DNA from 3 places in the Pseudoalteromonas sp. UBA6610 genome. Region 2 is predicted to be linked to each of the others. Evidence: predicted binding sites of a transcription regulator. Region 2 holds the regulator's gene; each other region holds the start of a gene.
What was found. Region 2 encodes MetJ, which represses methionine synthesis genes. Its sites were predicted from a motif close to TAGACGTCTAGACGTCTA; they were not measured.
Positions count from the first base shown of each region.

Region 1: the regulator MetJ is predicted to act here: its motif matches at 2,610-2,627, upstream of B4F91_RS08285 (methylenetetrahydrofolate reductase).
Region 3: the regulator MetJ is predicted to act here: its motif matches at 9,131-9,148, upstream of metA (homoserine O-acetyltransferase MetA).

Region 1 is NZ_DJHW01000063.1:5,623-16,166, forward strand. It holds gene B4F91_RS08280 (M16 family metallopeptidase) at 1-2,411, opposite strand, end outside; gene B4F91_RS08285 (methylenetetrahydrofolate reductase) at 2,671-3,627, shown strand; gene B4F91_RS08290 (sensor domain-containing diguanylate cyclase) at 3,656-4,681, opposite strand; gene B4F91_RS08295 (DEAD/DEAH box helicase) at 4,737-5,987, opposite strand; gene B4F91_RS08300 (DUF3581 domain-containing protein) at 6,312-7,013, opposite strand; gene B4F91_RS08305 (hypothetical protein) at 7,181-7,573, shown strand; gene B4F91_RS08310 (hypothetical protein) at 7,578-7,877, opposite strand; gene gltX (glutamate--tRNA ligase) at 8,039-9,523, opposite strand; gene B4F91_RS08320 (glutaredoxin domain-containing protein) at 9,569-9,928, opposite strand; gene B4F91_RS08325 (GGDEF domain-containing protein) at 9,984-10,544, opposite strand, start outside.
Region 2 is NZ_DJHW01000143.1:2,969-13,512, reverse strand. It holds gene B4F91_RS19390 (malic enzyme-like NAD(P)-binding protein) at 193-1,434, shown strand; gene metJ (met regulon transcriptional regulator MetJ) at 1,494-1,814, opposite strand; gene metB (cystathionine gamma-synthase) at 2,083-3,330, shown strand; gene metL (bifunctional aspartate kinase/homoserine dehydrogenase II) at 3,337-5,682, shown strand; gene B4F91_RS19370 (penicillin-binding protein 1A) at 5,738-8,254, opposite strand; gene B4F91_RS19365 (pilus assembly protein PilM) at 8,386-9,465, shown strand; gene B4F91_RS19360 (PilN domain-containing protein) at 9,453-10,025, shown strand; gene B4F91_RS19355 (type 4a pilus biogenesis protein PilO) at 10,015-10,544, shown strand, end outside.
Region 3 is NZ_DJHW01000030.1:85,009-95,552, forward strand. It holds gene B4F91_RS04680 (xanthine dehydrogenase family protein molybdopterin-binding subunit) at 1-2,017, opposite strand, end outside; gene B4F91_RS04685 ((2Fe-2S)-binding protein) at 2,014-2,511, opposite strand; gene B4F91_RS04690 (hypothetical protein) at 2,697-3,452, opposite strand; gene B4F91_RS04695 (hypothetical protein) at 3,495-3,944, opposite strand; gene B4F91_RS04700 (hypothetical protein) at 3,965-4,252, opposite strand; gene metH (methionine synthase) at 4,401-7,034, opposite strand; gene B4F91_RS04710 (homocysteine S-methyltransferase family protein) at 7,043-8,116, opposite strand; gene metA (homoserine O-acetyltransferase MetA) at 8,106-9,053, opposite strand; gene B4F91_RS04720 (porin family protein) at 9,276-9,923, opposite strand; gene ettA (energy-dependent translational throttle protein EttA) at 10,255-10,544, shown strand, end outside.

The sequences.
Region 1 (10,544 bases), on a different contig from region 2:
TTAGAGCGCAGCGGGCGTAACCAAATTTGGAATATTTGCTCAGAGCGTCCTAAGTTTGCATCAGGCTTAGTTTGAAACATGCCACGTGGGAAGTACTCAATGTAGGCGTAATCGCCGTAGTTCATACCACGTGTTTGACGAATTCGCTCATACAGATATGAGTTAGAACTACGGTGCTCACCAAAGTACGAACGCACCAGCCAAAGGGCTGTCCAATCTTCACTACTACGAATAGTATCAATTGGGAAACCAAACGATACCGCAGTAGATTGCGCCGACTTTTCTACAATCGTTGCATGGTGACCTTTAAGCTCTGGCGCATCAGGAATACTTAAACGGCTTTGCTCGCCTTTAGGTAAGGTTGCTAAGTCGCTCATGATTTCTGCTTTAAGCGCTTTTGGCACAGCGCCAATTAAACCCAGTGTTAGTTTAGATTGGGTAAGCTCTGTGTTGTAAAATGCTTTTACATCATCAAGCGTTAATGCTTCTAAATCCGAAATATCCCCGTAATTGTAGCTTTCGTATGGGTGATCTTTGTAAAGTGCGCTGTAAAGCACTTCTTTACCTAGCTCTTCATCGTTAGAGGCTTTTAAGCCCGACTTAATACCGTCGATCATTTCTTTTTTAAGGCGCTTAAAGTCATCATCTCTAAAACCTGGGTTAAGTAATTGATCGCTTACAAGCGCATACCATGTAGCAGCGTTATCTTTATGAATACGCCCTTGGAATGACAGCATTTCTTTATCTATTTGATAACCAAAGCTGCCAGCAAGCGGATAAAGCGCTTTTTGTATGTCTTTGTAACTCGTACTTTGCGAGCCACCTTGAGCAAGCATAGCGGCTGTGAGCGCAGCAACCCCTTTTTTACCTTGCGGGTCTGCAGCAGCCCCTGTATTGAATAGAAAGTTTACATCGATCAGCGGCGAGCTATTCGTTTTATCAAGCACTTTAAATACTGGTGCCTCTGGCGCTTTATCACGCTTAGCTACTAATGCGTTTAAGCTTGTTTCTTGTTCAAACCCTGGCGCTTTATCAAGTGCCGACATAGTTACGGTAGTACGCGCGTCATCTACAAAATACTTATTAGCCACGGCTTTAATATCTTGTGCTGTGATGTTGTCGGCCGATTTATAAAGCTGGTTAATAACCTCTGGGTCGCGCTCAAAATGCATATAACTTGCAAGGGTTGATGCAATCGCTTGCGATGAGTCTAAGCCGTTAATAAAGCTGTATTTAAGGTTAGACTTTAAATCACTTAGTTTTTGCTCATCAACAAGTTCGGTACGTGCTTTTGCGTAAGTGCGGTTAATAGCATCGCGTGCTTTTGCTAAATCATCTTCGTTTTCTACTTTTACAAACACATGCAGTAAGCCAGGATCTTTTGTCTCTGGATTGTAGGTAAACATTTGACTCGCTATTTGTTTATCAACAACTAGCTCTTGGTATAAATCGGAGTTATTAGAAAAATAAAGCTGTGAGATTAAATCAAGTGCGGCTCTGTCCTTTTTAGCAGGCTCCCATGCAGCCCCTTTGTAAGATACAAGCAACCAATGACCAGGCAAACCTTCGTTTTTCTCATGTACATATTTAGGTGCTTGCTGCTTTGGCTCAGCTTTAATATCGGCAACGTAATCGCCTTTTTCCCAACCACCCCAATGCTTTTTAACCATAGCCATTGTGGCTTTAGGGTCAACATCACCCACAATTACAAGCGATACATATTCAGGCTTATAAAACTTATCAAAAAATTCTTTACCGTACGCCATTTGATCTGGCATGGCTTCTATATCTTCAAAAAAGCCCATGGTGGTATGTTTATAAGTGTGCGTATCAAACGCTTCTTCGCGTACTGCGCTCAATAACTTACGAATTGGGCTGGCGTTATTTTTTAAATACTCCCCTTTAACCGTTAGCGCTTCGGTTCTAAATTGCTCTTCGGTGTAGGTTAAGTTTTGAAAAATATCGGCTTCAATTTCAAGTACTTTATCAAGATGCTGCTTTGAAAAGTTTAAATGGTAGTTTGTGTAATCGTTAGTGGTGTAAGCACGGTTATCGACCCCTGCATTTTTAAATATGGCAGTGTATTCCTCTTGCGGAAATTTTTTAGAGCCTTTAAACATCATGTGCTCAAAAAAGTGAGCAAAACCGGTTTTACCTGCTTTTACTTCATTACGTGAGCCAACCGATACCGGAATTTGCAGCGAGACGACATCGGGGTAATCGGTTTTAACAACCATTACACGTAAGCCGTTATCAAGCTCTTCGATTAAGTACTCTTGCGAAAATACACGTTCGTCAGCTTTTGTTGTTTGCTGTTGTTGTGCCGTTTGGGTGTTTTCGCTTTGCTGTGTTGCGCAGCCTGTTAGTGCCAGCGATACCGCTAAGCTTGTTGCTAGTAATTTAAATTTCATTGTTGTCCCTTTTTAAATTGAGCAAATTTGTTATTAGGTTTAATGCTAACTCGCTTAGATTATGCCCCAAAGCCACTAAATATAAGACCCCATCGGCTATTTATAATGTAAACAACTGTGTCAATTCCCTATTTTAAAAACATTTAAGTATGAAAAAAACTCAAGTTGATTGAAAAACTTTCATTAAATAAATCTATCTAGACGTCTAAATGGCTGTTATATTGAATTACATACATTGGACTAAGCTGGAATGAGGATTATGGCTTTATCACTACAAGAAAAAATAGAAGACACCAATCAAGGTGTTTATCTTATTGGTACTACCCCGCCTAAAATTGGTACTGATAAAGCGCAGCTAAAAATCATTGCAGAAAAACTACTTGCTCGCTTACACGAAATTGAATACGACGGCGTGATAATTTACGACATTCAAGATGAAAGTAGCCGTACAGATAAAGCACGCCCATTTCCGTTTAAACAAACTGTAGACCCACGTGAATACAGCCACTTACTACGTAATTTATCTGCTCCAGATGTCATTACTTACAAAAGTGTGGCACAACGTGGTGTAGAGGAGTTTAAAGGCTGGTTGGATGAAACTAAAAACGACTACGATTTAAAAAATGTCGTTTTAGTGGGTAGCCCCTCATCGGTAGGTGATATAAAACTAAGCTTGCCCGATGCCTATAAAACATTGGCAGAGCAAAGTGATGACTTCTTTTTAGGGGGCGTTACCATTGCTGAGCGACATTCAAGTAAGCGAAATGAACACGAGCGCCTTATAGAAAAAACAGCACAAGGTTGTCAGTTTTTTATATCGCAAGCCGTTTACGACGCGCAAGCAACTATAGAGCTAATAACAAGTTACGCGCGTACCTGTAAAGCACAAGGTATTACACCAAAACGGATTATTTTAACGTTTACGCCATGCGGTGGCGATAAAACCTTAGAGTTTATGCAATGGTTGGGGATCTCAGTGCCAGAGGCCACTAAATGGCGCATGCTTGATGCAGACAATACCTTAAGTGAATCTGTACGTATTTGCCGAGAAAATCTCGACCTAATACTCAAAAGTTGTGCGCACCTAGATGTGCCACTGGGCTTAAATATTGAAAGCTTAACAAACCGTAAAGAAGAAATTGACGCATCAATAAACTTATACCGTTTATTAAAAGCCATTATGGAATTAAACCTAGCCGAAAAACAAATCGCTTAAAGCCTAATTACCCCCGTTTATAGCAAGCCTAATGGCTTGCTTTTTTGTTGCTATGTTTAAGTGTATTACTTTTATTATTATGCTTTTTAGCCAATTTGTACGCTTGTTTATTTTTATACATTTGGTGATCGGCCAAATTTAATAACGTATCAAAAGGTTGCTTTTGTTTATTAGTAAAACTTTCGCCTATGCTAAGTGTCAGCGCGCACACGTTGTTTTCTAATAGTGCGTTTTTATACTCAATTTTTATTTTATCAATAATATGGCTAAGCTTACTTCTATCACTAATTTGCATTACTGCTACAAATTCATCGCCGCCTAAACGCCCTACTATATCAGCCTCTCTTAAATGTGTTTTTAAGGTATTTGCTAAGAGGATTAACGCTTGATCGCCTATTTCATGGCCATAAGTGTCGTTTAGTTTTTTAAAGTCGTTTATATCAATAAACAAGCAACACACATCAAAACCTAAACGCAGCGCTAAATTAAGTTTGTGTTGGGCAAGTAAGCTAAGTGCACGGCGATTATAAATATTGGTAAGCGGATCAAGCATGGCTATTTCGCGCATTTGCTCAAAGCTATAAATAAGGGCTAAATCGTCTTCAATTAAATCACGAAGCTGCTCTATTAGCTCAAAATATTCATCGGTATAACTGGTTTTTTTTGAATCTTTTAAACACAAGGTGCCAAATACTTCACCTTCAGGCCAGTGAATTGGCAAGCCAAGGTAGGATTCAACGCCATCTTCAATAACCTCGGGCATGGTATTCCACTGCGTATCGCTGCGGGTATCGCTAACATACAAAGTGTTGTTGTTTTCGGCTACATATTTACAAAATAAGGGAGTTTCGGGAGGGAGTATAGGGTTGGTTTCAAAGTGTGAGCCACCTTCATTAGCTCTAATAACTACACGATAACCTTTACTAGTAGCCTGAACTATATAACCAGAGGGGGCCGAAAAAAGCCCCGTAATAAGATCAATGGTTTTTTGCCATTTATGTAATGATATTTGGCCATCGACACCAGAAAACGCCCATTGATCTGTTTCAAACATAACTATACCTCAGCTATTTAATGGCCTTAGTATAGCCAAATAAATATGTTTAAGGCTACTTTCTGCGGCGTTTACTTGGTGCTCTTTGCCCGGTAATGCGCTTTTTATCGCGATCTTTACGCGCTTTGTTGGTGTTTTTACGGTTATCTTTAGGGGGCTTGTTTAAATCAGGCTCGTAACCTTCTAGCCATTGTGGTGCTAAGCGGGTATCCAGTAGCACTTCAATTTCTTCCAGTAACCACTGCTCGTCAATACTTACCAGCGACATGGCAAGGCCTTGCTCGCCAGCGCGCCCCGTACGGCCAATTCGGTGTACGTAATCTTCTGCTATGTAAGGTAGCTCAAAGTTTATTACGTATTTAAGCGCCGGAATATCTAAACCGCGGGCAGCTACATCGGTGGCAACTAAAACCCGCGTTGTGCCTTCTTTAAAGTTTTGTAATGCACGGTCGCGTGCACCTTGTGATTTATCGCCATGGATAGACTCAGTTTTTAAGCCATCTTTACACATTTCTTTGGCAAGTTTATCGGCCATTTGTTTAGTGCGGGTGAATATAAGCACTTGGCGCCAGTTTTTCATGCCAATCATGTGCGATACAAGCTCACGCTTTCGCTCTTCATCAACTGCGTAAATAACTTGTTCAACCTCTACAGCAGCAGAGTTGCGTTTATCAACTTCAATTAGCTCGGGGTTTTTAAGTAGTTTTTTACTCAGCTCAAACACGCTGTCATCGAATGTGGCTGAGAACAATAAGGTTTGGCGATCGCCTGGAATGTGGCGCAAAATACGTTTTATTTCATCAATAAAGCCCATATCCAGCATACGGTCGGCTTCATCAAATACTAACGAATCAACACTTGAAAGCACCACACTGCCTTTAACAATATGATCAAGTAAACGCCCAGGCGTTGCGACTATCACTTGCGCCGTTTTAAGCGCTTTAATTTGCGGGCCAATACTTGCACCGCCATACGCTAAAGCGCCTTGAATATTTGTGCTTTGGGCGTATTTTTCAAAGCTTGCAAACACTTGCTGAGCAAGCTCACGCGTGGGCGTTAAAATAACCACTCGGGCTATGCCTGGCTCATCTTTTTTTGGTGTATTTAAAAGCTTATGTAGTAGTGGTAATACAAAGGCGGCTGTTTTACCTGTGCCTGTTTGCGCGCTGCCCATTACATCGCTGCCCGCTAATATGTGCGGAATAGTTTTAACCTGAATTGCGGTAGGCGTGGTGTAATTATTTTGCTCAATTGCGGTTAGTAATAACGAATCGAGTTTAAGAGATGAGAACGATGTGGCAGACATAGGCTTAGCTTTAAAATAACAAAGAGCGCTATTGTACGCATATTACGGTACTGCGTAAATTAACCAGCTCAGAAAAGTATTCAGCCTAGCTGCATTCGCTAACCAATAAAAAAGGCGCTAAATAACAATGTATTTAGCGCCCTTTTTATACCAATCCGCTTAATTAAGTGGTCTATTTTGAGGACAGAAAAACGTGTTGATAGCTAGGCAAAAAATTCGCTATTTAGTTGTTCTAAATGAGAATTTTTTAATGCAGATAGCAACACTTTTAGCCCCTAAAAATGATTAAGTATTATTGCGAATTGGTATTATAATTTAATGACGTTAAACCGGTTTTAAGGTGGCTTTGCGCTCATTATAAAATGCGATTAAGTCATCGACCGTTGCTTGGCAGTATTCACGAATACCCGACACCACCATGTGCTTTTCACCAAAACCCACTTTTTCGCCGTTTTCTAGTAAATTAAAGCGCAAGGTAATTTTGCCGCGCTTACCCGTGTACTCAAAACTTGGCTCAGCAAACTCAAGCGTTGGCGTTTGAATATTAATGTTATCAAGGTTAATGATCATCGACTCGTAAATAACCATAGGGCGCGCTGGGTTAATCATTACATTTTGCTTACCCATTAGCGGAATAATTACGTGCGGAAATGCAGCACCAGAAAACTCAACATAATTTTTTATTAAGCTATTAGTAAGTGTTGGGCATTTGCTGGTTTTACCTTCGCGTTTTACCTTTAAAATTACTTTGTCGCCGTTGGTTACATCAAACTCATCATCCCCTTCTGGGAAGTTAAGTTTGGTGTTTTCGTCAACCATACCGGCAAAGGTAAATTCCATTCGCTCACTTATACCGTAGCGGTCTAACACTAAAGAAAAAAGTAAGTCTCCTGGCGCGCAAAACTTTTTGGCATCTTTGTCATGAAGTGGGTTGTAATCATCGGCAACGCACTTTGCGAAACGACACCCTTGCTCACGAGAGATAGAAACATAATCAGCATGCTGCTGAAAGTAAGGACTTAACATAGATTGTTCACTGCTTAAACTGCTTATAACCTGCCCATACTACCAGAAAAAATTTAAAGAGAGGTCGAATCACTTACAAATTCATACAATTAACTTAAGAGTAAATGTTGCACACACCTGTTTTAGTTAGTAATTTAGGTACCAAACTAAATAAGGGACTAATTATTATGTTACGTGTTTTTGCAGTAATAAGCGTACTCACTACTTTGGCTGGATGTTCTAGCGTGACTTTTCATACCGATATAGATAACGATGTTTTATCTGAGGAAATTAGTACGTACGTTAAAAAACGAGATTTACAACAGTTTTATAGCGATCAAGAAGCACACGAAAGTGGCGCCACACTTTTAGGCCGAATTGAAGGCGAAAGCTGCAATGGCGACGGTAGAGGCGACAATAATATAAGCTACAATCGCTTAAAATCAAATGCTATAGATTTACTTAAAGCAGATGCAATGCGCAGAGGCGGTAACGCCTTTACTATAAATTCTTGTAGCGAAATCTCTGTATCGTATTGTGACCTGTCTGTTTTATGCAGCGGACAGGCCTACGACTATTAATAAATTATATATTAAGCGCAAAGCTAAGTAGTACGCGCTTTCCCGACTCAATTTTAGAAACGCTATGCTCGTATTTGTCGGGTCTAAATAAATACACCCGGTTAAACCAATTAATAATGCATTTTGAGCATTTAAAAACCCCACCAGCTTTAGGTTTTACTAGTACAAAATTAAGTTTGTAGTAGCGCCCTTGCTGTACTGGATCTATATGGTTCATCACACTGTGATGTGTAGGGTAAGTAACTAGGTTTATTGAAAAGGCATTACTGCTAAATAAAGCTTTGTTTTTTACAGGTGCAATCATGCTGCCTCCTTTTAATTTACATGCAGCATTGTAGCACTTGCTAAAGCGCCACTGCTTGCGCTAAACAATATCAAAACGCGATGACATATAGCCAAACGGCCTGAAACAAAAAAGCCGAGCTTAATTAATAAGCTCGGCTTTTTATAAAGTACGACTAAAGATTATGCACTTGGGTATGTGCGGTACGCACGCTCAATATTTTTAGCCTGCTTTTTAGAAATGCCTAAATGAGCAAGCGCTACACGTAAACGCGCACGTGATAAGTCTGAGCCTAAAATTTCCATTGCATCAAGTACTGACGTTGAAGACGTTTTACCCGTGATTGCTACAAATATTGGCTCTAAAAAGTCTTTAATTTTAAGCTCGTGGAATGTAGCAACTTCTTTTGCAATGGCAAAAATAGCTGGCTTATCAAAACTACGCAAACCTTCAAGCTGCCATACAAAAAACTGTAGCGCTTGGCGTATTACGTTTTCGTCAGCTTTGCCCGCCGTTAACAGTGCTGGGTCGTAAGTTGGAATGCCGCCTACAAAATGCCCTGCTAAATCAACCATGTCCGAAAGCGTATTAATGCGCGTTTTAGCTTCTGGTAATACTTTAGCTAGCATTTCGCCATTAAACTTCCAATCAACAAAGCGCTGTACAAGCTCTTCGTCTGTTAGGTTTTCGCGGATCCACATGCCGTTTAACCAGCTTAGCTTATCAACATCAAATACTGGGCCACCAAGTGATACACGCTTCATATCGAAGTGTTCAATCATCTCGTTAAGAGTGAATTTTTCACGCTCATCTGGCATTGACCAACCCATACGGCCTAAGTAGTTAAGCACGGCCTCTGGTAGGTAACCCATTTCTTTATAGTAATTAATAGAAGTTGGGTTTTTACGCTTAGAAAGCTTTGATTTATCAGGATTACGCAGTAGTGGTAAATGCCCTAGTACGGGTGCTTCCCAACCTAAATCTTCGTAAAGTTTTAATAGTTTAGGTGCTGAGTTAATCCACTCTTCGCCACGGAAAATATGGCTTATTTGCATGTGGTGGTCATCCACTACGTTTGCTAAAAAGTACGTAGGGAATCCATCGGCTTTTAATAGCACTTGCATGTCTACGTTTTCCCACGGGATCTCAATTTCGTCGCGTAGGTAGTCGTTAAATTTAAAAGTGCCTTCGCTTGGTATTTTCATACGTATAACGTAAGGCTTGCCTGCGGCTAGGTTTGCTTTAATTTCATCTTCGGGGAGGTTTAAGCCACGGCCGTCGTATTTAGGGCGCAGACCTTCTGCCATTTGCTCTTCACGCATTTGGTCAAGCTCTTCGCTGGTTGCAAAACAGTAAAATGCTTTACCTTGCTCAACTAATTGGTGTGCGTATTTTTTGTATAAATCGCTGCGCTCTGATTGACGGTAAGGGCCAAATTCACCACCTACGTCAGGGCCATGATCCCACTCAAGACCTAACCAACGTAAGCTATCCATAATCGCTTGTTCTGACTCTGGCGTGCTACGAACTTGGTCTGTATCTTCAATACGAAGCACAAACTCGCCGCCTTGTTGTTTAGCAAAACAGTAGTTAAATAAAGCAATATAAGCGGTGCCAAGATGCGGGTCACCTGTTGGAGATGGGGCAACACGAGTACGGATTGTCATGATAATGTCTCTTTTAATAAGTGAGATAAAAATTAAGGGGGTCGTTTAAGCCGCTACTTTGTTTAAGTAAGCAATAATATCGTTAGATTCGTATAGCCACTCTACTTGGCCATTTTTTTCTATACGAAGGCATGGCACTTTAATTTTGCCGCCTTGCTCTAACAGCTCTTGACGAAATTGTTGATTATTTTTTGCATCACGCGTTTCTATTTTTAAGCCTTCGCGCTTAATTGCACGGCGTACTTTTACGCAAAACGGGCATGCTTTAAATTGATAAAGTTTAAATTGTGAGGTTTGCTGATCAAGCTGCGCTTGCACATCGCTTGCACGCTTTTTACTGCGAGGAGTAAATACAAAATTAAAGAATAAAATTATACAACCTAAAAACCAACGAACGAATTTCATGTTTTGTGCCTGCCTACAACAATTTAAGGAGCCAGATTTTAGCACAAATTTACAATCAAAAAAGCTCAATACTATTATCGGTGGTCACTTCTTCATTTACCTCAAGCTCGCTATAAGCAGTCACTTTATTACGGCCGCTATTTTTAGAATGATACAGCGCCATATCGGCTTGGTTTACGATACTAGATACAGTATCAATACTTGCCAGCTCTAAAAAGCCAATACTTATTGTAAGCTGCCCAACTTGCGGAAAAGGATACTCAGCAATATTTGAGCGTAAACGGTTAAGTGCTATATGTGCTTGTGCCTCGGTTTTGGTTTGAAATAACACCGCAAACTCTTCGCCACCATACCTAAATACGTAGTCTTCTAGCCTAAAGTTATTTTTTAACAGCCGCGCCACAAGTAAAATAACTTCATCGCCTATTACATGGCCGTAGCTGTCGTTTACACGTTTAAAGTGATCGATATCTGCAATGGCTAAATACCATCGTCGCTTTTCGTTGGTATCATCACGGGGCAATAAAAAGCCTTTGCCTGAGACAATTTCGATCACTTTTTTATCAAAGGTTTGTCTATTTAAAAGCTCGGTTAAAGGGTCTAACCGCGATTTATG
Region 2 (10,544 bases):
GCACTTTTTGAATGAATTTTTATTTGTTTAATATTGATAACTTTTAGCGAAGTTGCTGATAAATCACTTAAAATTAACGGATATAGCATATAACAGGATAGACCTGATATTGCTTGGAATTTAAAAATAATAAGAGTATCTTAGCCCCATACTCCCTCTCACTTAACTTAAATTGCAGGATACCATCGCGTTATGTCAGATTTTCGTGAACAAGCATTACACTACCACTCTCACCCCGTTCCAGGCAAAATCAGCATTGAGCTAACAAAACCAGCCGAAACGGTGCAAGATTTAGCATTAGCATACAGCCCTGGTGTTGCAGAGCCTGTGCGCGAAATTGCAGCAGACCCAGCCAATGCATATAAATATACCGGTAAAGGTAATATGGTTGCGGTGATCAGTAATGGTACGGCAATTTTAGGTTTGGGTAATTTAGGGCCATTAGCCTCTAAGCCTGTTATGGAAGGTAAGGCGCTTTTATTTAAACGTTTTGCTGGCCTAGATTCTATTGATATTGAAGTTAAGCATCGCACCACCGAAGACTTTATAAATACAGTGGCTAATATTGCCGACACGTTTGGTGGTATTAACTTAGAAGATATTAAAGCGCCAGAGTGTTTTGAAATTGAAAAAGCACTTATTGAGCGTTGCAGTATTCCGGTTTTTCATGATGACCAACACGGTACCGCGATTGTAACTGCGGCAGGCATGCTTAACGCCTTAGAAGTGCAGGGCAAATCAATAGAAGATGCCATTATTGTATGTTTAGGTGCAGGCGCTGCAGCGGTTGCTTGTATGGAGCTGTTAATTAAGTGTGGTGCACTGCGCGAACATATTTATATGCTAGACCGCAAAGGGGTTATTCATACTCGCCGCGATGACTTAAACGAATACAAACAGCTTTTTGCTAACAATACCGATAAGCGTACTCTACAAGATGTAATTGCTGATGCTGATGTGTTTGTAGGTGTATCGGGTCCTAACTTACTTGCACCTGAAGATCTAAAACTAATGGCCGATAAGCCAGTGGTGTTTGCATGTTCAAACCCAGATCCTGAAATTGCACCTGAGCTTGCGCACAGTGCACGTAAAGACTTAATTATGGCAACGGGGCGTTCTGATTTCCCTAACCAAGTTAATAATGTTTTATGTTTCCCGTTTATTTTCCGTGGTGCACTTGATGTACGTGCAAGCGCAATTAACGATGAAATGAAAATAGCCGCTGTTGAAGCTATTCGTAGTATTGCTAAAGAGCCAGTGCCTGAGCAAGTATTAAAAGCGGCGGGTGTAGAAAAGCTCGAATTTGGTGCTGATTACATTATTCCTAAACCGATGGACCCGCGTTTATTACCACGTATAGCCAAGGCGGTTGCTATTGCTGCTGTTGAATCGGGCGTGGCACAAATTGACTTACCGGAAAATTATATGGCGTAATCTATAGCGCTTAAACAAAAAACCTCAGCATGCTGAGGTTTTTTGTTTAAAAAGACGTTTTATTCTTCGTCTAAAATAGGCACTTCTAAACCCATTTCTTGCATTATTTTTTTAACTTCTTCAGGTACTTTTTCTGCGTTATCTTTACGTAGGTCATCATCATTAGGTAATGGCTGGCCTGTAAAGGCATGCAAAAACGCTTCGCATAGTAACTCGCTGTTTGTTGCATGACGCAGGTTGTTTATTTGACGACGTGTACGCTCATCAGTTAATACTTTTAATACATTTAGCGGGATCGAAACGGTGATCTTTTTAACTTGCTCTGATTTTTTCCCGTGTTCTGCGTATGGGTGAATATACTCACCATTCCATTTAGCCATAAGATGTATCGTTGCCTCAGATTATTAATTTCTCACACGGCGTAAAAAGCGTGTAAATATGCGTGAAATTCTATCGTTTTAAAAAAGATAGTCAAATAATAGATAGCAATCTATCTTAATAAGCTGGCTGTAATAGTAAATACAGCTTTCTTGAAGTTTTACGCGTCTGTTATTTTTAGCCATCTAGAGCTTTAAATGCTTTGACTTATTATAATGGATAACTTACTCTTTTAGACGTCTAAACATCCAAATTAATCAGGTGACGAATATGAGCGAAAAAAACAAAGCAACCATTGCTGTACGAAATGGGGTTGATGCCGATAAACATCATGGCGCCGTTGTACCGCCAATTTATTTATCGACGACTTATTCGTTTGCCGATTTTGATACTAAGCGCGCATACGACTATGGACGCAGTGGTAATCCTAATCGCGATATTTTAGCTGACACTCTAGCAGAACTTGAAGGTGGCGCACGCGGAATTATTACTGCTACGGGCATGTCAGCAGTGCACTTAGCCACACAGTTATTAAATAACGATGATACATTGGTTATTCCTCACGATTGTTATGGCGGCAGCTACCGTTTATTTACGTCGTTAGAAAAGCGCGGCTTGCTTAAACTTAAAGTACTTGATTTAACTAAACCAGAAAGCCTAGAACAAATTTTAACCATTAAACCTAAATTAATTTGGATAGAAACACCAAGTAACCCTGTGCTGCGCCTAACGGATATTAAAGCCGTGACGGATATAGCAAAACAGTGCGGTGCATTAGTGGCCGCCGATAACACCTTTTTATCACCGGCATTACAAAACCCAATTAAGTTTGGCGTAGATATTGTTGTGCACTCAACCACTAAATATATAAACGGCCATTCTGATGTTGTAGGCGGTGCAGTTGTTGCTGCAACACAAGAGCTTGGTGATGAGCTTGCTTGGTGGGCCAATAACATTGGTATTACCGGCGCACCATTTGATAGCTATTTAACGTTACGTGGTTTACGTACTTTAAATGTGCGTTTAAAACAGCACCAAGAAAATGCCCTGGCAATTGCTAAATACCTAGAAAGCTCTGAGTATGTTAGCCAAGTTTACTACCCAGGCCTTGAATCGCATCCTCAACATGCGCTTGCTAAAGCCCAACAGCTTGGGTTTGGTGGTATGGTTAGTTTTGATATTAAAGGCGATGTGAATGATGCTGCGGCGTTTTTAACAAGCCTTAAAGAATTTAGCTTAGCAGAATCGCTAGGTGGAGTTGAGAGTTTAATTTGTCATCCTGCGACCATGACTCACGCAGGTATGGAAGCTCAAGCACGTTTAGAGGCGGGTGTGGGCGATACGCTAATTCGTATTTCGGTCGGTATTGAAGATATAGAAGACCTACTGGCTGATTTTGAACGTGTATTTAACTTAGTTAAACCTGGTCAAAATAAAAATGTAGGGCGTGTTGGTAAAGCTGCAGGCAATGCCAATGGTGATGTAAAGCAGCAGGCTGCTCATCCAGCTTTGTGGTGATTGAGTATGGTAAAAAGTGTACATAAATTTGGCGGCTCGAGCTTAAGCTCGGGCGAGCGCTATCAAAGTGTGGCAAAAATAATTATTGGCCACACACAGCCTGGCGATTGCGTGGTTGTATCTGCTGCGGGTAAAACCACCGATACATTGGTTTCGCTGTGGCAAAGTTATCAACAACAAGATAAGCAAGCCGTTGCTGATATTTTGCTGCAATTGAGTAATCACCAAACGGCATTAATTGAAGAGTTATTAAAAGCCGATGCTAAACACACTGCTTTAGCTGTGCTAGCGCAAGAGCTAAGTGATGTAGCAGAGCAAGCCAGCAAGCAGCAGTTGCAAGAGGCGGCCTTACTGGCGCATGGTGAGCTGTGGTCTGCGCGATTATTGGCAGCCTATTTAACGCAATTAAACATTCAAGCGTGTGCTCATGATGCTAGAGCGCTGTTTAGTGTAACAAGCGGGGAGCTTTTGCATGCGCAAAATAAACAGCAATGCAGCCAAGTCATTGATGCAAATAAGATTCACGTAGTAACAGGGTTTATCGCAGCAAGTGCTGATGGTAAAACAGTTACGCTTGGGCGCAATGGCAGTGATTACAGCGCCACCTTATTAGCCAATTATTGCGACGCTCAAAATGTATGTATTTGGACTGATACGCCAGGGGTCTTTAGTGCTGACCCACGTAAAGTTGAAAAGGCGATTAAGTACAACAAGGTGTGCCGTGAACAAGCTAACTTATTAGCTCGATTGGGTAACCCTGTGTTACATGCTAAAACGCTTTCGCCTTTAAAAAACAGTAATATTAAACTGGCTGTACGTAGTAGTTTTGATGTGCAAACTGCTCCTACCGATATTGTAAAACAAGGCAAAGCTAAGCAAAAACGTTTTATTACTACATTACAAAACGTTGATTTACTGCTCGTTGAAGGCCTTAACGCGGGAGAAGTGGCGCATGTTAGCCAGCTTATTCAGCACAGCCTTCATCATTTTATACACAACGGCGATACATACTTAGTTGTGCCCGCGGGTGCAACGCATCAAGTAGTGAGTTATTTCGCTGGGCGAGCAAATATAAGCGAGTCTAATTTAAATGGCTGCGCGGTGGTTGCGCCTACGCAAAATGTTTATACGCTAAGTACATTAGCGGCTGAGGTTTTAAATCAGCAAAGTATTCACCCTCGTTTTATTCATCAAGATACAGGCTATACATTGCTGTTAACGGATCAGTTAATAGAAAGCGATGTACTTAGTTTATTGCACGAAAAATTAATTAATAAAGGCCAAGAAGTTGCTCTGGTTGTGGCTGGCTTAGGTAATGTAGGCGATGAATTTTTAAGCCAGCTAGATGCTCAATTTAAGCGTTTGTCGGGCGATTATAGTATTAAGCTAGTTGGCTTAATTCGCTCGCAACATATGCTATTTAATGCCTCGGGTATTACTCTCGGACAGTGGAAAAAACAATGGCAGCATAATGCCGTTGCTTATGAGCAAGCGGATTTATTAAGTGCATTAAACGAACTTGATTACGAGCACAAAGTTGTTGTTGATATAACGGCAAGCGAGCAATTTAGCCAATTATACACCGACTTTGTAGAGCGAGACTGCCATTTAATAAGTGCTAACAAGTACGCGGGCACTGCTGCATCTAGTTGGTATAACGCGCTGCGCCAAAGTATTAACGAGCGTAATTTGCATTGGCGCTACAACACCAGTGTAGGGGCAGGGTTGCCGATTAACTTTGCGTTGGCCGATTTACAAAATAGTGGCGATAAAATCACCCGTATTGAAGGTGTTTTCTCGGGCACACTCTCGTGGCTATGCAGTAAGTACGATGGCAGTGTGGCATTTTCTGACCTTGTTCTTGAAGCGCAAAAAATGGGCTTTACAGAGCCTGATCCTCGCGAGGATTTATCGGGCCGGGATATGCAACGTAAATTGCTGATACTTGCGCGCGAGCTTGGCATTAAATTAGATTTAGATGATATAAGCTTACAAGCATTAATGCCTGATGAGTTAGCCCAAGGTTCATGGGATGACTTTTTAGCGGATAAAGATAAGCTAAATGCGTTTATTAAACACCATGCCGATGCAGCAAATGCGCAAGATGCTGTACTTAGGTATACCGGTTTATTGGCATTAGAGCAGGGTAAAGTATCGGCGAAGGTAGGTATAACTTACGCGCCTAAAGGGGACGCCTTAGCTAACTTAACACCTGGCGATAATATCTTTGTTATTAATAGCCAGTGGTACAACGAAAACGCCTTAGTAATACAAGGCCCAGGGGCGGGCAAAGAAGTGACCGCCGCGGGCGTGCACTCTGATTTATATTGGTTAGTTAAAAACCTAAAATAGCGCAGGCAAATATTAATAGTAAAACGGCAGCTTGTGTAAGCTGCCGTTTTTGTTTTTAGAATAACTCTTCTTCTGTTTTTGTATCTTCTTCAAAAATATCAGTTGGCTGAGACAGCACATATTTTGTAGGCGCAGTGCCTTTTTCAAAATACTCAAAGCGACTGGTGTAGTCGTTTTTATGACTTAACAAACCTGTTTTTAAATCGATACGAATTGAAACTAGTCCTTCAGGAGGCTCTATTGGCGCCTCTGGTGTGCCCTCAAGCGCCACTTTCATAAAATCAACCCAAGCAGGCTGTGCCGTTTTGGCGCCCGATTCAGCACCAGAGATTTGACTGCTATCTAGGTTGTTATTATAGGTTGAGCGTCCTAACGAGTTACCTGGGTTGTCAAAACCAACCCATACAGACGTTACTACATTGCGGTTAAAGCCGCTAAACCAAGTATCAACAGAGTCATTGGTTGTGCCTGTTTTACCCGATAGATCGCGTCTATCTAATGCTTGCGCACGCCAACCTGTCCCGCTCCAGCCTGTTTTATGGGTCCAGCTACCGCCACCCCATACTGCGCTGTGCATTGCTTCAGCAATTAAAAAAGCATTTTGCTTTGAAATAACACGTGGTGCACAACGTGGTTGCGTGGCTGTATCATCTGTTATGTCGGTATCTAGGTTATTGTTGGCAAAGCTATCCACTGCTTTAGAGACGGGTAATAGCTCGTCTTCATCGCAAGCAAGAGCCGGGTTTGCTTTAAATAGTACATTGCCATAGGCATCTTGAATTTCAGATATAAAGTAAGGTTCAATTAAGTGACCGCCATTAGCAAATGCGCTCATGCCGCGAGCAAGCTCTAATGGCGTGATTGATGCACTGCCTAATGCTAACGATTCACTGCGGTTAATATCAGCATCTTTAAAACCAAACTTAAGCAAGTGATCGGCGGTGCGTTGTAACCCTACACCGCGAAGTAAGCGCACAGAAATAACGTTTTTAGATTGTGCAAGTGCACGGCGAATACGTATAGGGCCATTATAAACGGCTGGGCTGTTTTTTGGTCGCCACGCTACACCTAAACTTTTATCCCACTGGTTTATTGGCGCGTCGTTTAAAATAGAGGCCAATGTATAGCCATTTTCGAGCGCAGCAGAATATATAAAGGGTTTAATATTAGAGCCAACTTGGCGTTTAGCTTGTACCGCTCGGTTGTATTGGCTTTGCTCAAAACTGTAACCACCTACTATAGCTTTAATACGACCATCTTGTGGGTCGAGTGAAACAAGTGCACTGGCAGCTTCTGGTATTTGGCTTAGTAGGTAACTGTTGTCGTTATTTTTACGCAGCCATATTTGCATGCCAGGGGTAAGAATGTCAGTAGCGGCTTTAGGGGCAAAACTTTGGCGGTAGCGAGTAATGTATTTGCGCGCCCATTTTAAATTATCCCAATCAAGTGTGGTGCGCTGGCCATTTTTTAAAATAACGTCAGCGGTTTTCTCTGCCACATTTAACACCACGCCAGCATGCAAATCAGCTATTTCTTTAACAGGTTTTAGCTTTTCTATAATTTGCTGCTCACTTAAGGCAGGCTGTGTTTCTGGATCCCACAACACGTCTACAGGCCCACGAAAGCCATGACGCATATCATAGTTATGTAAATTATTAACTAAAGCTGTTTGCGCCGCCTTTTGAACTTTAGACTCCACAGAGGTAAATATTTTAAAGCCAGAGTTATATGCTTTTTCTACACCGTAGCGCTCAACCATCTCAGCACGAACCATCTCAGAGATATAAGGGGCGTAAAGATCTATCTCAGCACCGTGAAAATAAGCAGTGATAGGCTGGTTAGCCGCATCGTTGTATTGCTGTTGCGTAATATAGTTTTCAGTAAGCAAGCGACCAAGCACTACATTACGACGTGCTTTAGCCCTAATTGGGTTACGAATTGGGTTAAGCGCCGAAGGGGCTTTAGGTAAACCGGCAATCATTGCCATTTGTGCAAGAGTGAGGTCTTTTAGCTCTTTACCATAGTAAACTTGAGCAGCAGCACCAATACCAAATGCACGATTACCTAGTTCTATTTTATTAAGATACAGCTCAAGAATTTCGTCTTTTGTTAATACACTTTCAATATGTAGAGCTATAAAAATCTCTTTAACTTTACGAATATACGCTTTTTCTCGTGTTAAAAAGAAGTTACGAGCAAGCTGCATAGTAATGGTGCTCGCGCCTTGTTTTTTCTCACCTGTTGAAATTAACACAATAGCAGAGCGGACAATACCAATAGGGTCTATACCAATATGGTCATAAAAACGGTTATCTTCTGTGGCTAAGAAGGCATTAATTAAAGGTTGAGGTATTTCGTCTATAGTAACAGGGATGCGGCGTTTTTCACCAAATTGATTAATTAAGAGTCCATCTTTGGTAAAGACTTGCATAGGGGTTTGTAATTGCACGTCTTTTAAAACTTGCACACTGGGGATATCAGGTTTAACGTAATAATAAAGGCTGATTAAAGTGATCAGACCAATTAACGTGCAAATGATAAAAAATTGTAATGTTCTTTTTAATAAAATCACTTATATTTCCCTAAATGGACTCCCAATTGCGAGTTTAGACTGCTAGTATATATTGATTAAAAAATGAATAATATTTTTTACTATAAAAATTATAACTTGTTTATTATTAAAACAAAGGTCAAGTTGCAAACATGCTAAGTCAACTATTTCAAAAGCCATCACCAGCGATGGTCGGAATTGATATCGGATCGCACTCTATCAAAGCAGTGCTTTTAAGTGAAATTGAAACGGGATTTCGACTAGAAGCACTTGCAATTGAACCTATGCCAAAAGGTGCAATGAGCGAGCGCTCTATTCAGGATATCGAAGCAATTGGTAACATAATTACAAAATTAAAAAGAAAACTACCAAAATCGTTAAAATCAGCGGCAGTGGCTGTATCAGGACAAACCGTTATCACTAAAGTTATTTTTATGGATGTTTCATTAAGTGACGCTGAATTAGAGTCGCAAATTGAAATAGAAGCTGACAGCTTAATACCTTACCCCCTTGATGAAGTGAGTTTAGATTTTGAAAAGCTCTCTACCAACGAAGCCGACCCGAGTAAAATGAATGTGTTGTTATCTGCTGCGCGTACAGAAAGTGTTGAGGCCCGTGTGGGCGCACTTGAAGGTGCAAACTTAACCGCTAAAGTGGTTGATGTTGAAAGCTATGCGTTAAGTAGAGCGATGGAGGTGTATTATCAGCAACTGCCAAGTGATGCCTTTAATAAGTGTGTTGCCGTGGTAGATATTGGCGCTGTTTTAATGCTGGTGAGTGTCGTTCAAGCGGGTGAAACAATTTATACCCGCGACCAAGTATTTGGTGGCGACCAATATACTAATAGTATTGTATCTTATTATAATAAAAGTTTTGATGAGGCCGAAATAGGCAAAACAACGGGTGATTTACCTGCTAATTATACTTTTGAAGTGCTGGCACCGTTTCAGACATCACTATTGCAACAAGTGCGCCGTGCGGTACAAATGTTTTTAACAACCACAGGTAAAGATCAAGTAGATTATATAGTGCTAACCGGCGGTACATCAATGATAGACGGTTTAGATAGGTTGTTAATTGAAGAGCTCGGTATTCATGCTGTGGTGGCTGAACCGTTCGCTAATATGGAAATTTCGCCAAAAGTAGACAGAAATGTAATGCAAAGAAATAGAACGCAGTTTGCAATTGCTACTGGTTTGGCATTGAGGAGCTTTTCATCATGCCACATATAAATCTATTGCCGTGGCGAGAGCTACAACGAGAAGAATCAAAAAAGAAATTTATAACTATATTAATAGCAGTAGTACTAGGTAGTTTTGCAAGTATGTACTTACTTAGCTCTTTTTACGCGGGTTTAAAAGATGGGCAGAACTTAAAAAATAATTATTTAAGCTCAGAAATCAGTACTCTTGATAAAAAAATTAGTGAGATTAGAGATCTCGATAAGCGAAAAGAGAATTTACAACAACGAATGCGGTTGATTGAAGAGCTACAAAGCAGCCGTAATTTAGGTACTCAAATTATGGATGAAGTAGCTAAAATTGTTCCTCAAGGCGTGTATTTAACTAAGCTTGAGCGGCGTGGTACACAAATACATGTGTTAGGGCGCAGTGAATCAAACAATCGTTTATCTACTATGCTACGTCAGGTACAAGGCTCTTATCTATTAGAAAGGCCAATCATGCAGGGCATTGTGGCAGGCGCTCAAACATCACGGTTACTCAGTGATTTTAATATGGAGTTTTATGTAAAGCCATTTGATAAAATTGGTGAGGTAAGTGATGAACCTTGATTTAAAAGCCTTAAATGAAATAGATTGGAATGAAATTGAGCTCGACAACATTGGTGAATGGCCGGTTGCGGTAAAAGCAATTTGTTGCTTATTTGTCGCCGGTTTAGTGTTGTTTTTTAGTTACAGCTTATTGGTATCTGATGAAATAGACAGCTATCACAGCGCGGTAGCAAAAGAAGTCGAGCTGCGTACTACCTACAGAACTAAATATGCTGTAGCCAGTAAGCTTGATATATATCGCCAGCAAATGGTTGAGATGGAAGATAAGTTTTCACAACTACTAAAGCGATTACCTACCTCAAATGAAACCCCTGGCCTGTTAGACGATTTATCTTATGTAGGTACTACTAGCGGTTTAACATTTTTGAAAATTGGCTGGTTACCTGAAATCGAAAAAGAGTTTTATACCGAGCTGCCTATAAAAATTGAAGTAATAGGTACTTACCATGAGTTTGGTGAATTTGTAGGAAAAGTAGCCCAATTACCACGAATTGTAAGTTTACATGACTTTTCGATTGT
Region 3 (10,544 bases), on a different contig from region 2:
TTGCGGTTGTAATACCGTAAATAGAGCCACCTTGCGTTTGATTTTTAACGGTATCGGTGTTTACTACCGTACCTGCATCAATAGCCACCCACGATTTAATCACGTTTAAATCACCAGCGTCGGATACCTCTACCTCAACCACAGTAGCCACATAGGTTAAAAAGCTGCGGTGCGCTGCAATACCTAACCCGCGACCTTTTGGCAGCTTTCGGCCCCATTTGCTTATATCGGCTACTTTTTCAATAACATGGCGTAATTTACCAATATCTAATGGGTAAACATCTTTATCGCCGCCATAGTTATCGTACGAGGCATTTTGCTCGGTTACATCTAAAATGCGATCAGGGCCTATGGTTTCAAGTAAATAGTCTTTTTGGTCGCGCCCTGCTTTGTGCGCCGCTTCAGCAATAAATGACTGAATAGCAAAAGCATGAAAAATATTTGATACCGAACGCATCCAACCTACTCTTGTTTTAGCGGGTGCTTCGCCGTTTTCTAACTTTAAGTTAGGTGAGTTTATGGGGTTATCGGTAAAGCCCAAGCGCAGCTCAAAACCTGCAGGCGACGTTGCCCCTTCTTGAAAGGTCGACATAATTGGCGAAAACGCCGTACGGTGTAAGTAAGCCTCAATATTACCTTTTTCATCTAGTGAAGCTTCAATATGTTGAGCCGATACCGCATGATAAAAACTGTGCTGAATATCATCCTCTCGCGTCCACTGTACGCGTATAGGTTGTCCTACTTTCATTGAAATGTAGGCAGCTTCTGCTGAAAAATCAGGTTTTGATTTACGCCCAAAACCGCCACCTAACATGGTGACATGCACGTTAATTTGGCTCTCCTCCATACCAAGTAACGCAGCTACGGTTTTCATATCAGCTTGTGGGTTTTGTGTTGCAGCCCAAATATCTACCCTGTCTTTATTGTACATTGCAGTGGCGCAAGGTGGCTCCATAGGTGCTTGAGCCAAATGCGGCGCGTAATAGTCTGCTACTAACTTATTGCTCGATTTAGCCAATACGCTGGCGGTATCGCCTATGTCGCGCACATGCGCTTGCGGCTCATTCACTGTTTGTAATAACGACTTTTTAAAGTTCTCTGAATTATAATCGCCGTTTTTACCATCATCCCACACCACCTTTAGTGCTTTACGCGCCTGCCATGCAGCCCAGGTATTTTTAGCAACAATAGCAATGCCGCCTTTTGGCTGAAATTGCGGCGCACCTTTTGGTACAGGCATTTCAATAACATCAACTACGCCATTAATTGCTTTAGCGGCGCTGGCATCAAACGATTTAACCACACCACCTACTACCGGTGGGCGCTCAATCATAGCCACCAGCGCCTTTGGTTCGCGAACATCAGCAGCAAATGTGGCTTTACCGGTTACTAAATCGGTTAAATCTATGTGCGCCATACCGGTATTTATATAACGCCATTCTTTACGTGTTTTAAGTGTTAACTTGTCTGGCTCTGGCGGGGTAATACCAAGCGCGAGGTCAATTAAGTCTTTATAGGCAAGCGTTTTACCCGAGCTGTGGGTTACCACGTGCTGATTAGCTGTACAGGTTTGCGGCTCAACGTTCCAATATTTAGCGGCTGCGTGCTGCATCATATAACGTACACTTGCGCCCATTTCGCGCAGGCGTTGCATGTTGTAGCGAATACTGCGCGAACCATCGGTATTTTGATCCCCATATTTAGGGTCGCCCTTACCTTGAATAACAACCACTTTATCCCACGCGGCTTCCATTTCGTCTGCCACAATTTGGGCAATGGCGGTACGAATTTGTTGGCCCATTTCAGAGCGGTGGCAGGTTATTTCAACCATGCCATCGGGGCGCAGCGCTATAAATAAGTTGGCACGTTTTGCTTGCTCAGACGGTTGTTCTAACACGCCTGCAAACGCTTTTGGTGCACTGCCTACAAAATAAGTGCCTAATACTAATGCGCCTATTGCGCTGGTTTTTAAAAATTGGCGACGGTTTAGGTCAAAGTACGTATTGTCGTTTTTCATACCTCTTCCCCTTGTTCATTTGGGTCAAAATATTCAACGCCCGCAATGGTTTTAGCCGCCGACTTAATTGCTTTATGAATACGCGGATACGTGCCACAACGACAAATATTGCCCGACATATTACTCACTATTTCATCATCAGTGGGGTTTGGGTTAGCGGCTAATAAGCTTGCCGCTTGCATTATTTGTCCGCACTGACAAAACCCACATTGCGGCACTTTATGCTCAACCCAGGCTTTTTGCACGGGGTGGTCGCCTTGCTCGCTTAACCCTTCAATAGAGGTAATAGCACGCCCAGCCACAGCCGATACCGGTAATATGCACGAGCGCTGCGCTACGCCATCAATGTGTATGGTGCACGCACCACACTGCGCCATACCACAGCCAAATTTAGGCCCGGTTAAATTTAATTCATCTCGAAGATACCAAAGCACCGGCGTTGACGGATCGCCTGTAAACTCATGTTTATTACCATTAACGGTAAGCGTGATCATATTTAACTCCTTGGCAAAGCGCTTTAAAGGAATGCCTTGTTGCGCGAGAACGGTTTGAATACTTGCTACTTTTTTAGCCTACCACTTAGGATTGGTTTATTGAAATTTTTATCGGCGAACCGCCAACCTATAGCTGTTATTAAGTGGCAGCTTTATTAGATAGAGATAAGAAGGGTTTACTGATTTTACTTAGTACTTATAACTGACTCATTTAATAACTGCTCATCATTTTTATATACTTCAAGCCAACCAGGTGGCGATGTATCGCAGCCAATAATAGTAACGTGTAATATGTAACTATAGCGTCCGTTTATAAACGTATAGTGGTGATTCCCGCCGCTACCCTCAAAGGTAATATCACCGTTAAATAAAACCATATCAGGCTTATCCTTTGGCCTTTTATCACTACTCCACACTGCATAACGGTAATTTCTATCACCTAAATCATCAACGCGAATATGGTAGCTAGCCGTTTTCCAATCCAGCACTGGCTCTTCAAACGTATTAATACTTGAATGGAGTGATTGCTTGTCTTGTTCAATTAAGCGTTTAGCAAATGCCTGCTCTTTGGCTGTGTGGCTATTTATACCGATAATTTTACCGTCGGTATCTAGCCACATCACGCCGTTATTTAGCATAATGCCGCGCCAACCAACTTTATCCCAATCGGTATTAATATTAGAGCTGCCAATAATAGTAACAAGCTCCTCGTCAAACACTTTATCAAAGCGGTTAACAAACTCAGCTTCATTTTTAATGTCAGGCAATGGATATTGCCTTTTTAGAGGGTAGCGAATATGCGCAGCAATCGCAGCTTTATCCTCCGCTTTAAAAGCAGCAATAACAGGTAAAACACTCTCGTGATATTTCTGCTCAAGCGCAAATGTGTTTGATGTGAAAAATAGGGATAGGCAAAGCAATATGTAATTTAGATACTTCATGAATAGTCCTTTATCTCAGTTTTTTTATCGAAGCAGTCCGTATTAGTTTGATACTTCTTTTGCCTCAATTATTTTTTGCAATTGATTAGCTAAATGATTTATTTCAGTAATTGCCTGATATAAGTCATCTGGTAGTATAACTATTACTTCGTTGTCCTTGGTATACCCATTTCTATGGACAATATCATGTCTTATGTCGATAATTGATTTTACTTTTGTCGTGTCTATATTTATTTTACAACCAAGTACTTTTTCGTACATTTCCATGACTTTATCAATTTTGTGAAATAATACTTCACTAACGGACTTAATTGCCAACCCACTTAAATCTATTCCTGATTTAGATAAATCAAACAATGAATATTTCGTATTCCTTATTTGCTCCAAACGCTCTATCGCATTATTTAGATAGACATTGTTTTCAGATATTAAGCTTTTTATTGTGTCCCCTAAAAAAGCTTCAAGAAGTGTTACCGAGTATGAATAACACATTTTAATTATTAAGTTTTCATCTAGAGGAATTGGTTGGGAGAGTGAGTTTTTGCAAGCTCCTTTACATTGCTTAACTCTGTCATAAAGTTTTGATAAATATCAACTGAGCCATTTTCCTTTAACCATTTTATTTCTGAAACCCACTCATATTCATCATTTAAATGGTCCTGATAAGCAGAATACTCAATGATTAAACTTTGCCATTCATCCGATTCTACTGTTAAATCTTGATCGCTGAGCCTTTCACGTACCCACTTTTCAGCCTGCTTATTTTGTTCTTCAAATAAAAATTCTTTAATAGAGCTCAAAATACTTCCTTATAATTTATGTTTAAATAATGGATATATTAACTATTTATAATACTTTAGAAATAAGTTTTCTTAATAAAAACAAAAACGAGCCAATTTGGCTCGTTTTTCTTTTACTGATAGCTGACAGCTAAAACTGACCGCTTCGCTATGATTCCGGCTCATACCCCAAATTAGGCGACAGCCACCTTTCAGCCTCTGCGAGCGTCATATTAGTTCGCTTGGCGTAATCTTCTACCTGATCCTTTTGAATAGATGCTACGGCGTAGTATTTTGCCTCTGGGTGTGAGAAATACCAGCCCGAAACCGCAGCGCCTGGCCACATGGCGTATGAGCTGGTGAGCTGCATGCCAATGCGTTTTTCGGTATCGAGTAACTGCCAAATTTTCTTTTTCTCAGTGTGCTCTGGGCACGCTGGGTAACCTGGCGCTGGGCGAATACCTTGGTAGTTTTCGCGAATTAGCTCATCGTTACTTAAGTTTTCATCGGCTGCGTAACCCCAATACTCTTTACGCACTTGTTCGTGCAAGTATTCTGCAAACGCTTCTGCGAGCCTGTCGGCAACCGCTTTTACCATTATTTTATTGTAGTCGTCTTGCTTGGCATCGAACGCGTCGGCTAGGTCGTCTTCTTCTAAACCACCCGTTACGGCAAACGCACCAAAGTAATCAGGTGTGCCTTTTGGCGCAATGTAGTCAGCCAAACAATAGTTAGCAAAGTCGGTTTTTTCGGTTTGCTGGCGTAAATGGCATGAGGTAGTTAACAGCTCTTTGCGGGTTTCGTCGGTGTAAATTTCTATGTCATCACCCACGCGGTTTGCAGGGAATAAACCAATTACACCTAAAGGTTGCAAAGCACCTGACTTTTCAAGGTCGTCGAGCATGTCGTTAGCGTCTTTAAATAAGCTGCGTGCTTGCTCGCCCACTACTTCGTCATCCATTATGCGCGGGTATTTACCAGCGATTGACCACGTCATAAAGTACGGGGTCCAATCTATGTATTTACGTAAAGTCGCAATTGATACATTTTTAAATTCGGTCACGCCCAGCTTTTTAGGCACCGGTGGCGTGTAATTATCCCAATCAAGCTTGGCTGCGTTATCGCGGGCACGCTGTATGGTAACCGGTTTTGAACGTGGCTTTTTGCGCGCTTGTTGCTCGCGTACTTTTTCGTACTCGGCTTTAGTTTTTTCTAAAAAGGCCGGTTTTAGCTCTTTAGATAATAAGCTTGATACCACGCCCACTGCACGGCTGGCGTTATTTACGTACACTACGCCTTTGTCGTACTGCGGTTCAATTTTAACGGCAGTATGCGCTTTAGAGGTCGTTGCGCCGCCAATCATAAGTGGGAGCTCAAAGCCTCGGCGGGTCATTTCTTTGGCTACGTGTACCATTTCATCAAGCGATGGGGTAATTAAACCCGAAAGGCCGATTATGTCGGCTTTTTCGTCAATCGCGGTTTGTAGTATTTTTTCAGCAGGTACCATTACGCCTAAGTCGATTACTTCGTAGTTATTACATTGCAGTACTACGCCTACAATGTTTTTACCTATGTCGTGCACGTCGCCTTTTACGGTGGCCATAACTACTTTACCGTTAGTGGCGCCTTCTTCTTTTTCGGCTTCTATGAATGGGTCTAGGTAGGCCACTGCTCGTTTCATTACGCGGGCCGATTTAACAACTTGTGGTAAAAACATTTTACCTGCACCAAATAAATCCCCTACCACGTTCATGCCATCCATTAATGGCCCTTCAATTACGTGAATAGGTTTATCGGCAGCTGCGCGGCACTCTTCCGTGTCTTCATCTATAAAGGTGGTTATGCCTTTTACAAGGGCGTGCTCTAGGCGTTTTTCAACAGGCCATGTACGCCACTCTAAATCTTCTACGCGTTCGGCTTGTGCCATACCCGAAAACTTAGGGGCTATTTCTACTAAGCGCTCACCTGCACCGGGGTCAGTGTTAAGAATTACATCTTCTACGGCTTTGCGAAGTTCCTCGGGGATATCGTCGTAAACTGCAAGCTGGCCTGCGTTTACAATACCCATATCCATACCCGCTTTTATCGCGTGGTATAAAAACACCGAGTGAATCGCTTCACGTACGGGGTTATTACCCCTAAACGAAAACGAGACATTAGACACCCCGCCCGACACTTTACAGTGTGGTAAGTTTTGTTTAATTCGGCGTGTACCTTCAATAAATTCTACGGCGTAGTTGTCGTGCTCTTCTATACCGGTGGCTACGGCAAATATATTGGGGTCGAATATTATATCTTCCGGCGGAAAACCAATCTCTTCGACTAATATTTTGTAGCTGCGTTCACATATTTCGTATTTGCGGTCTGCGGTGTCGGCTTGGCCGTCGGTGTCAAACGCCATAACAACAGCAGCTGCGCCAAAGCGTTTAATAATTTTAGCTTGGCGTTTAAACGGCTCCTCCCCTTCTTTAAGCGATATTGAGTTAACAATAGCCTTGCCTTGAATACATTTAAGGCCTGCTTCTATTACTTCCCATTTAGAGGAGTCGACCATAATGGGCACTTTAGAAATATCGGGCTCTGAGGCAATTAAGTTTAAAAACTTAACCATGGCCGCTTTTGAGTCCAACATGGCTTCGTCCATGTTTATATCAATAACTTGGGCGCCGTTTTCTACTTGCTCGCGAGCCACATTCAGGGCGGTTTCGTAATCTTCTTCCATGATTAAGCGTTTAAACATGGCAGAGCCGGTTACGTTGGTACGCTCGCCAACATTGGTAAATACTGCAATTTGCTGGGTCATGTTGGCTCCTAGTTTAAGTTACAGGCTTCAAGGCCTGATAAACGCATACGAACATCAAGCTCTGGCAACGCGCGAGGTTTAACGCCTTCAAGCCCTTTGGCAAACGCACGAATATGCGCAGGCGTTGTGCCACAGCAGCCACCAACAATATTTATAAAGCCCGATTTGCCCCAGTCTATAATCTCTTTCGCCATGTCCTCTGCTTCTAGGTCGTACTCACCAAACTCATTTGGTAAACCTGCATTTGGGTGTACTGAGGTAAATGTTTCGCATACGCGCGAAAGCTCTTCTACGTATTGGCGAAGTAAATCTGGCCCTAGGGCGCAGTTAAGGCCTATAGAAAGCGGCTTAATATGGCGAATAGAGTTATAAAATGCTTCGGTGGTTTGCCCCGAAAGCGTACGCCCAGAGGCATCGGTAATTGTGCCCGAGATCATTACAGGTAATGTGCGCCCTGCTTGCTCAAACGCCTCTTCTACTGCGAATGAGGCAGCTTTTGCATTTAGCGTGTCGAAAATGGTTTCGATAAGTATTAAATCAGCGCCGCCTTCCATTAATGCAAGGGTAGACTCAACATACGCAGTAACCAGCTTATCAAAGGTAATATTACGATAGCCTGGGTCGTTTACATCTGGCGAAATTGAGCAGGTTTTAGAGGTTGGCCCTAACACACCGGCTACGTAGCGTGGTTTTTCTGGGTTTTTAGCGGTGAACTCGTCACATATTGCGCGTGCGAGTTTTGCCGACTCTAAGTTTACCTCACGGCTTATGCTTGCCATGTCGTAATCTTCCATCGAAATGGTGGTTGAGTTAAAGGTATTGGTTTCAATAATGTCTGCACCGGCGGCTAAAAAGCTGCGGTGTATATCGGCAATTAGCTCAGGTTTTGTAAGGCTTAATAAATCGTTATTGCCTTTAATTAGTACGTGCCAGTCTTTAAAGCGCTCGCCTCGGTAGTCTTCTTCTTCAAGCTTGTGAGTTTGGATCATGGTGCCCATGGCGCCATCTAAAATTAAAATACGCTCTTTTAATGCAGCGCTTAATTCGCTGTGTTTATTATTGTTTTGCACGTTATTCGGCATAGTTGTTAGTCCTCACATCTTGGCTAACTAAATTAATATCATAAGGGGTCGTTTGGTACACGTAGTAATTTAACCAGTTCGAAAACAGCAAAAAGGCATGGCTTTGCCACGTTTTTGACGGCTTTTTGCTTGCATCGTTATCTGGAAAATAGTTTTCGGGTTTTGGCGCATCAGGGCTTTTTTGTAAATCGCGCTCGTACTCTGCTTTTAATGTGTCGGCATCGTATTCTGGGTGGCCGGTTATAAACACTTGGCTGCCCGACTTATTTTTCATTAAGTAAGCGCCTACTTTTTCAGAGCCTGCCAATACCACTATATCGTCGCAGGCATTTATTTTATTTATATCTATGTGGCCATAACGTGAGTGCGGCACTAAAAAGTTGTCGTCGAAGCCACGAGTAAGTGCCCCATGATCAAAGTAACACTGGTGAGTAAACACACCACAAAGTTTATCTTCTTTTAAATCGCGTTTTAAATTGTAACGATGATACAGCGCCGCATGTGCCGCCCAGCACGAAAACAGCGTAGAGGTAACGTGCTGCTCTGCCCAATCAATAATCACTTTTAGCTCATCCCAGTACGCAACATCGTCGTATTCGAGGTGTGCGAGTGGTGCACCGGTAACAATTAACGCATCGTAGTTATTGTCTTTCACTTCTGAAAAATAACGGTAAAAGGTATCTAGGTGCTCTTCTGAGTTGCTACTACTGCGATGCGTATCTAGGCGTAATAGCTCTACATTTACTTGCAAAGGAGAATTGGCAAGCAAACGAATAAACTGCACTTCGGTTTCTACTTTATTAGGCATTAAATTTAAAATAGCCAAACGCATAGGACGAATTTCTTGCGTTTTTGCGCGACTTTTTGGCATTACAAACACGTTTTCTTCACGTAAACGGGCAATAGCCGGTAGCTCGTCTTTCACTGTAATTGGCATATTTTTTTACTCCTACTCATAAAAACCGAGAATTTATACGCTCTCATTATGAACAGTACGCTAAAAATATCAACCTCTAGATGTATAGATGTCTAAATGAAATTTATTCATGATTTTATCAGATTTACAAAAAGTTATAGATCAGGAGGAATGCATTTATATTGAAATATTTTGTTTAACTGTATTGAGGTCGCGCTACTAAAACCAGTAGCGTTATTTCAATTAAAAACGATAATTTACAGATAAATTAAGAGCGTAAATATCACCTTCGTCTGTATCAAAATATTGGTATTCAGCGCTTACTTGCCAGCGTTGAGTTAACCTATAGTCAATCCCAGTACCGTACGTTACACCGCCTTCGTCATAATTTTGCTCAGTGATTAACGTAGAATTTGTATCTGAGCCAGTTATTGATTCTGCAAGGTTTCTTATTTCACCTTCATTGTAACTTAATTTATTTCTACCATAGCCACCAAATAAAAACACATCTGCCCGAATTGAAATGGGATAATTAGCTTTCACAAATATACTTGTTTGCAAATCAAGGCTTGAGTCAATTTCGCTCTTAATAGATTCTGAGGTTAACGAACCATCTAGCGGGTTTTGAGTATAAACAAGCCCATTTAGCGGCGTTGATTCGTCATTTAAACCAAAACCTACACGACCTTCTATCGCAAAGTATCGCGAAAACTGATAGCCAAACTGGCCGTATAGTGTTGTAAATCGTATGCTATCACTCTCGTATACATCAATTTGCGTAGACCCTATCCCTACTCCTTGGTAATAACCATTTACCTGGAGTATGTCTGCTTGGCTCGAAAATGAGTATAAACCTAAAAGTAATGCCCCTAACTTTGTAACTGTTTTCATGTTCATTCCTTTAAACCTTTGTAATATTTAATTATGCGATGTTTTACAACGACTAAGAGTGGTCTGTCTGTATAATTTGCTTATACTTTACAGTTTGTAAATATACTGTACCACTTTTGTTAAAAATAAAATGTGTTTGAACAATATAAAACAATAGATTACAGAATTTTACACAATAGAAATCCTGTCATAGTGGTGTTTTAAATGGGCAAGAAAATAAAGTACCGTTTAGATTAGCGTATTGTTCTATACGCCATTCGTTGACTGTTTCACCCGTGAGCCACTACAATACAACATTGAAATTTTTATTATTATTTGAAGGCTTTCCTCCATGGTTTTACCTGATAAGTTTATATTCTCGATGAGTCGAGTATCTAAAGTTGTGCCACCTAAGCGCACAATTTTAAAAGATATTTCGTTGCACTTTTTCCCAGGCGCTAAAATTGGTGTGCTAGGTTTAAATGGTGCTGGTAAATCTACATTACTTCGCATTATGGCCGGTGTTGATCAAGACTTTGAAGGTGAAGCCCGCCCTCAACCTGGTACTAAAATTGGTTACTTACCGCAAGAGCCTGTGCTGGATGAAAGCAAAACAGTACGCGAAATAGTTGAAGAAGCTGT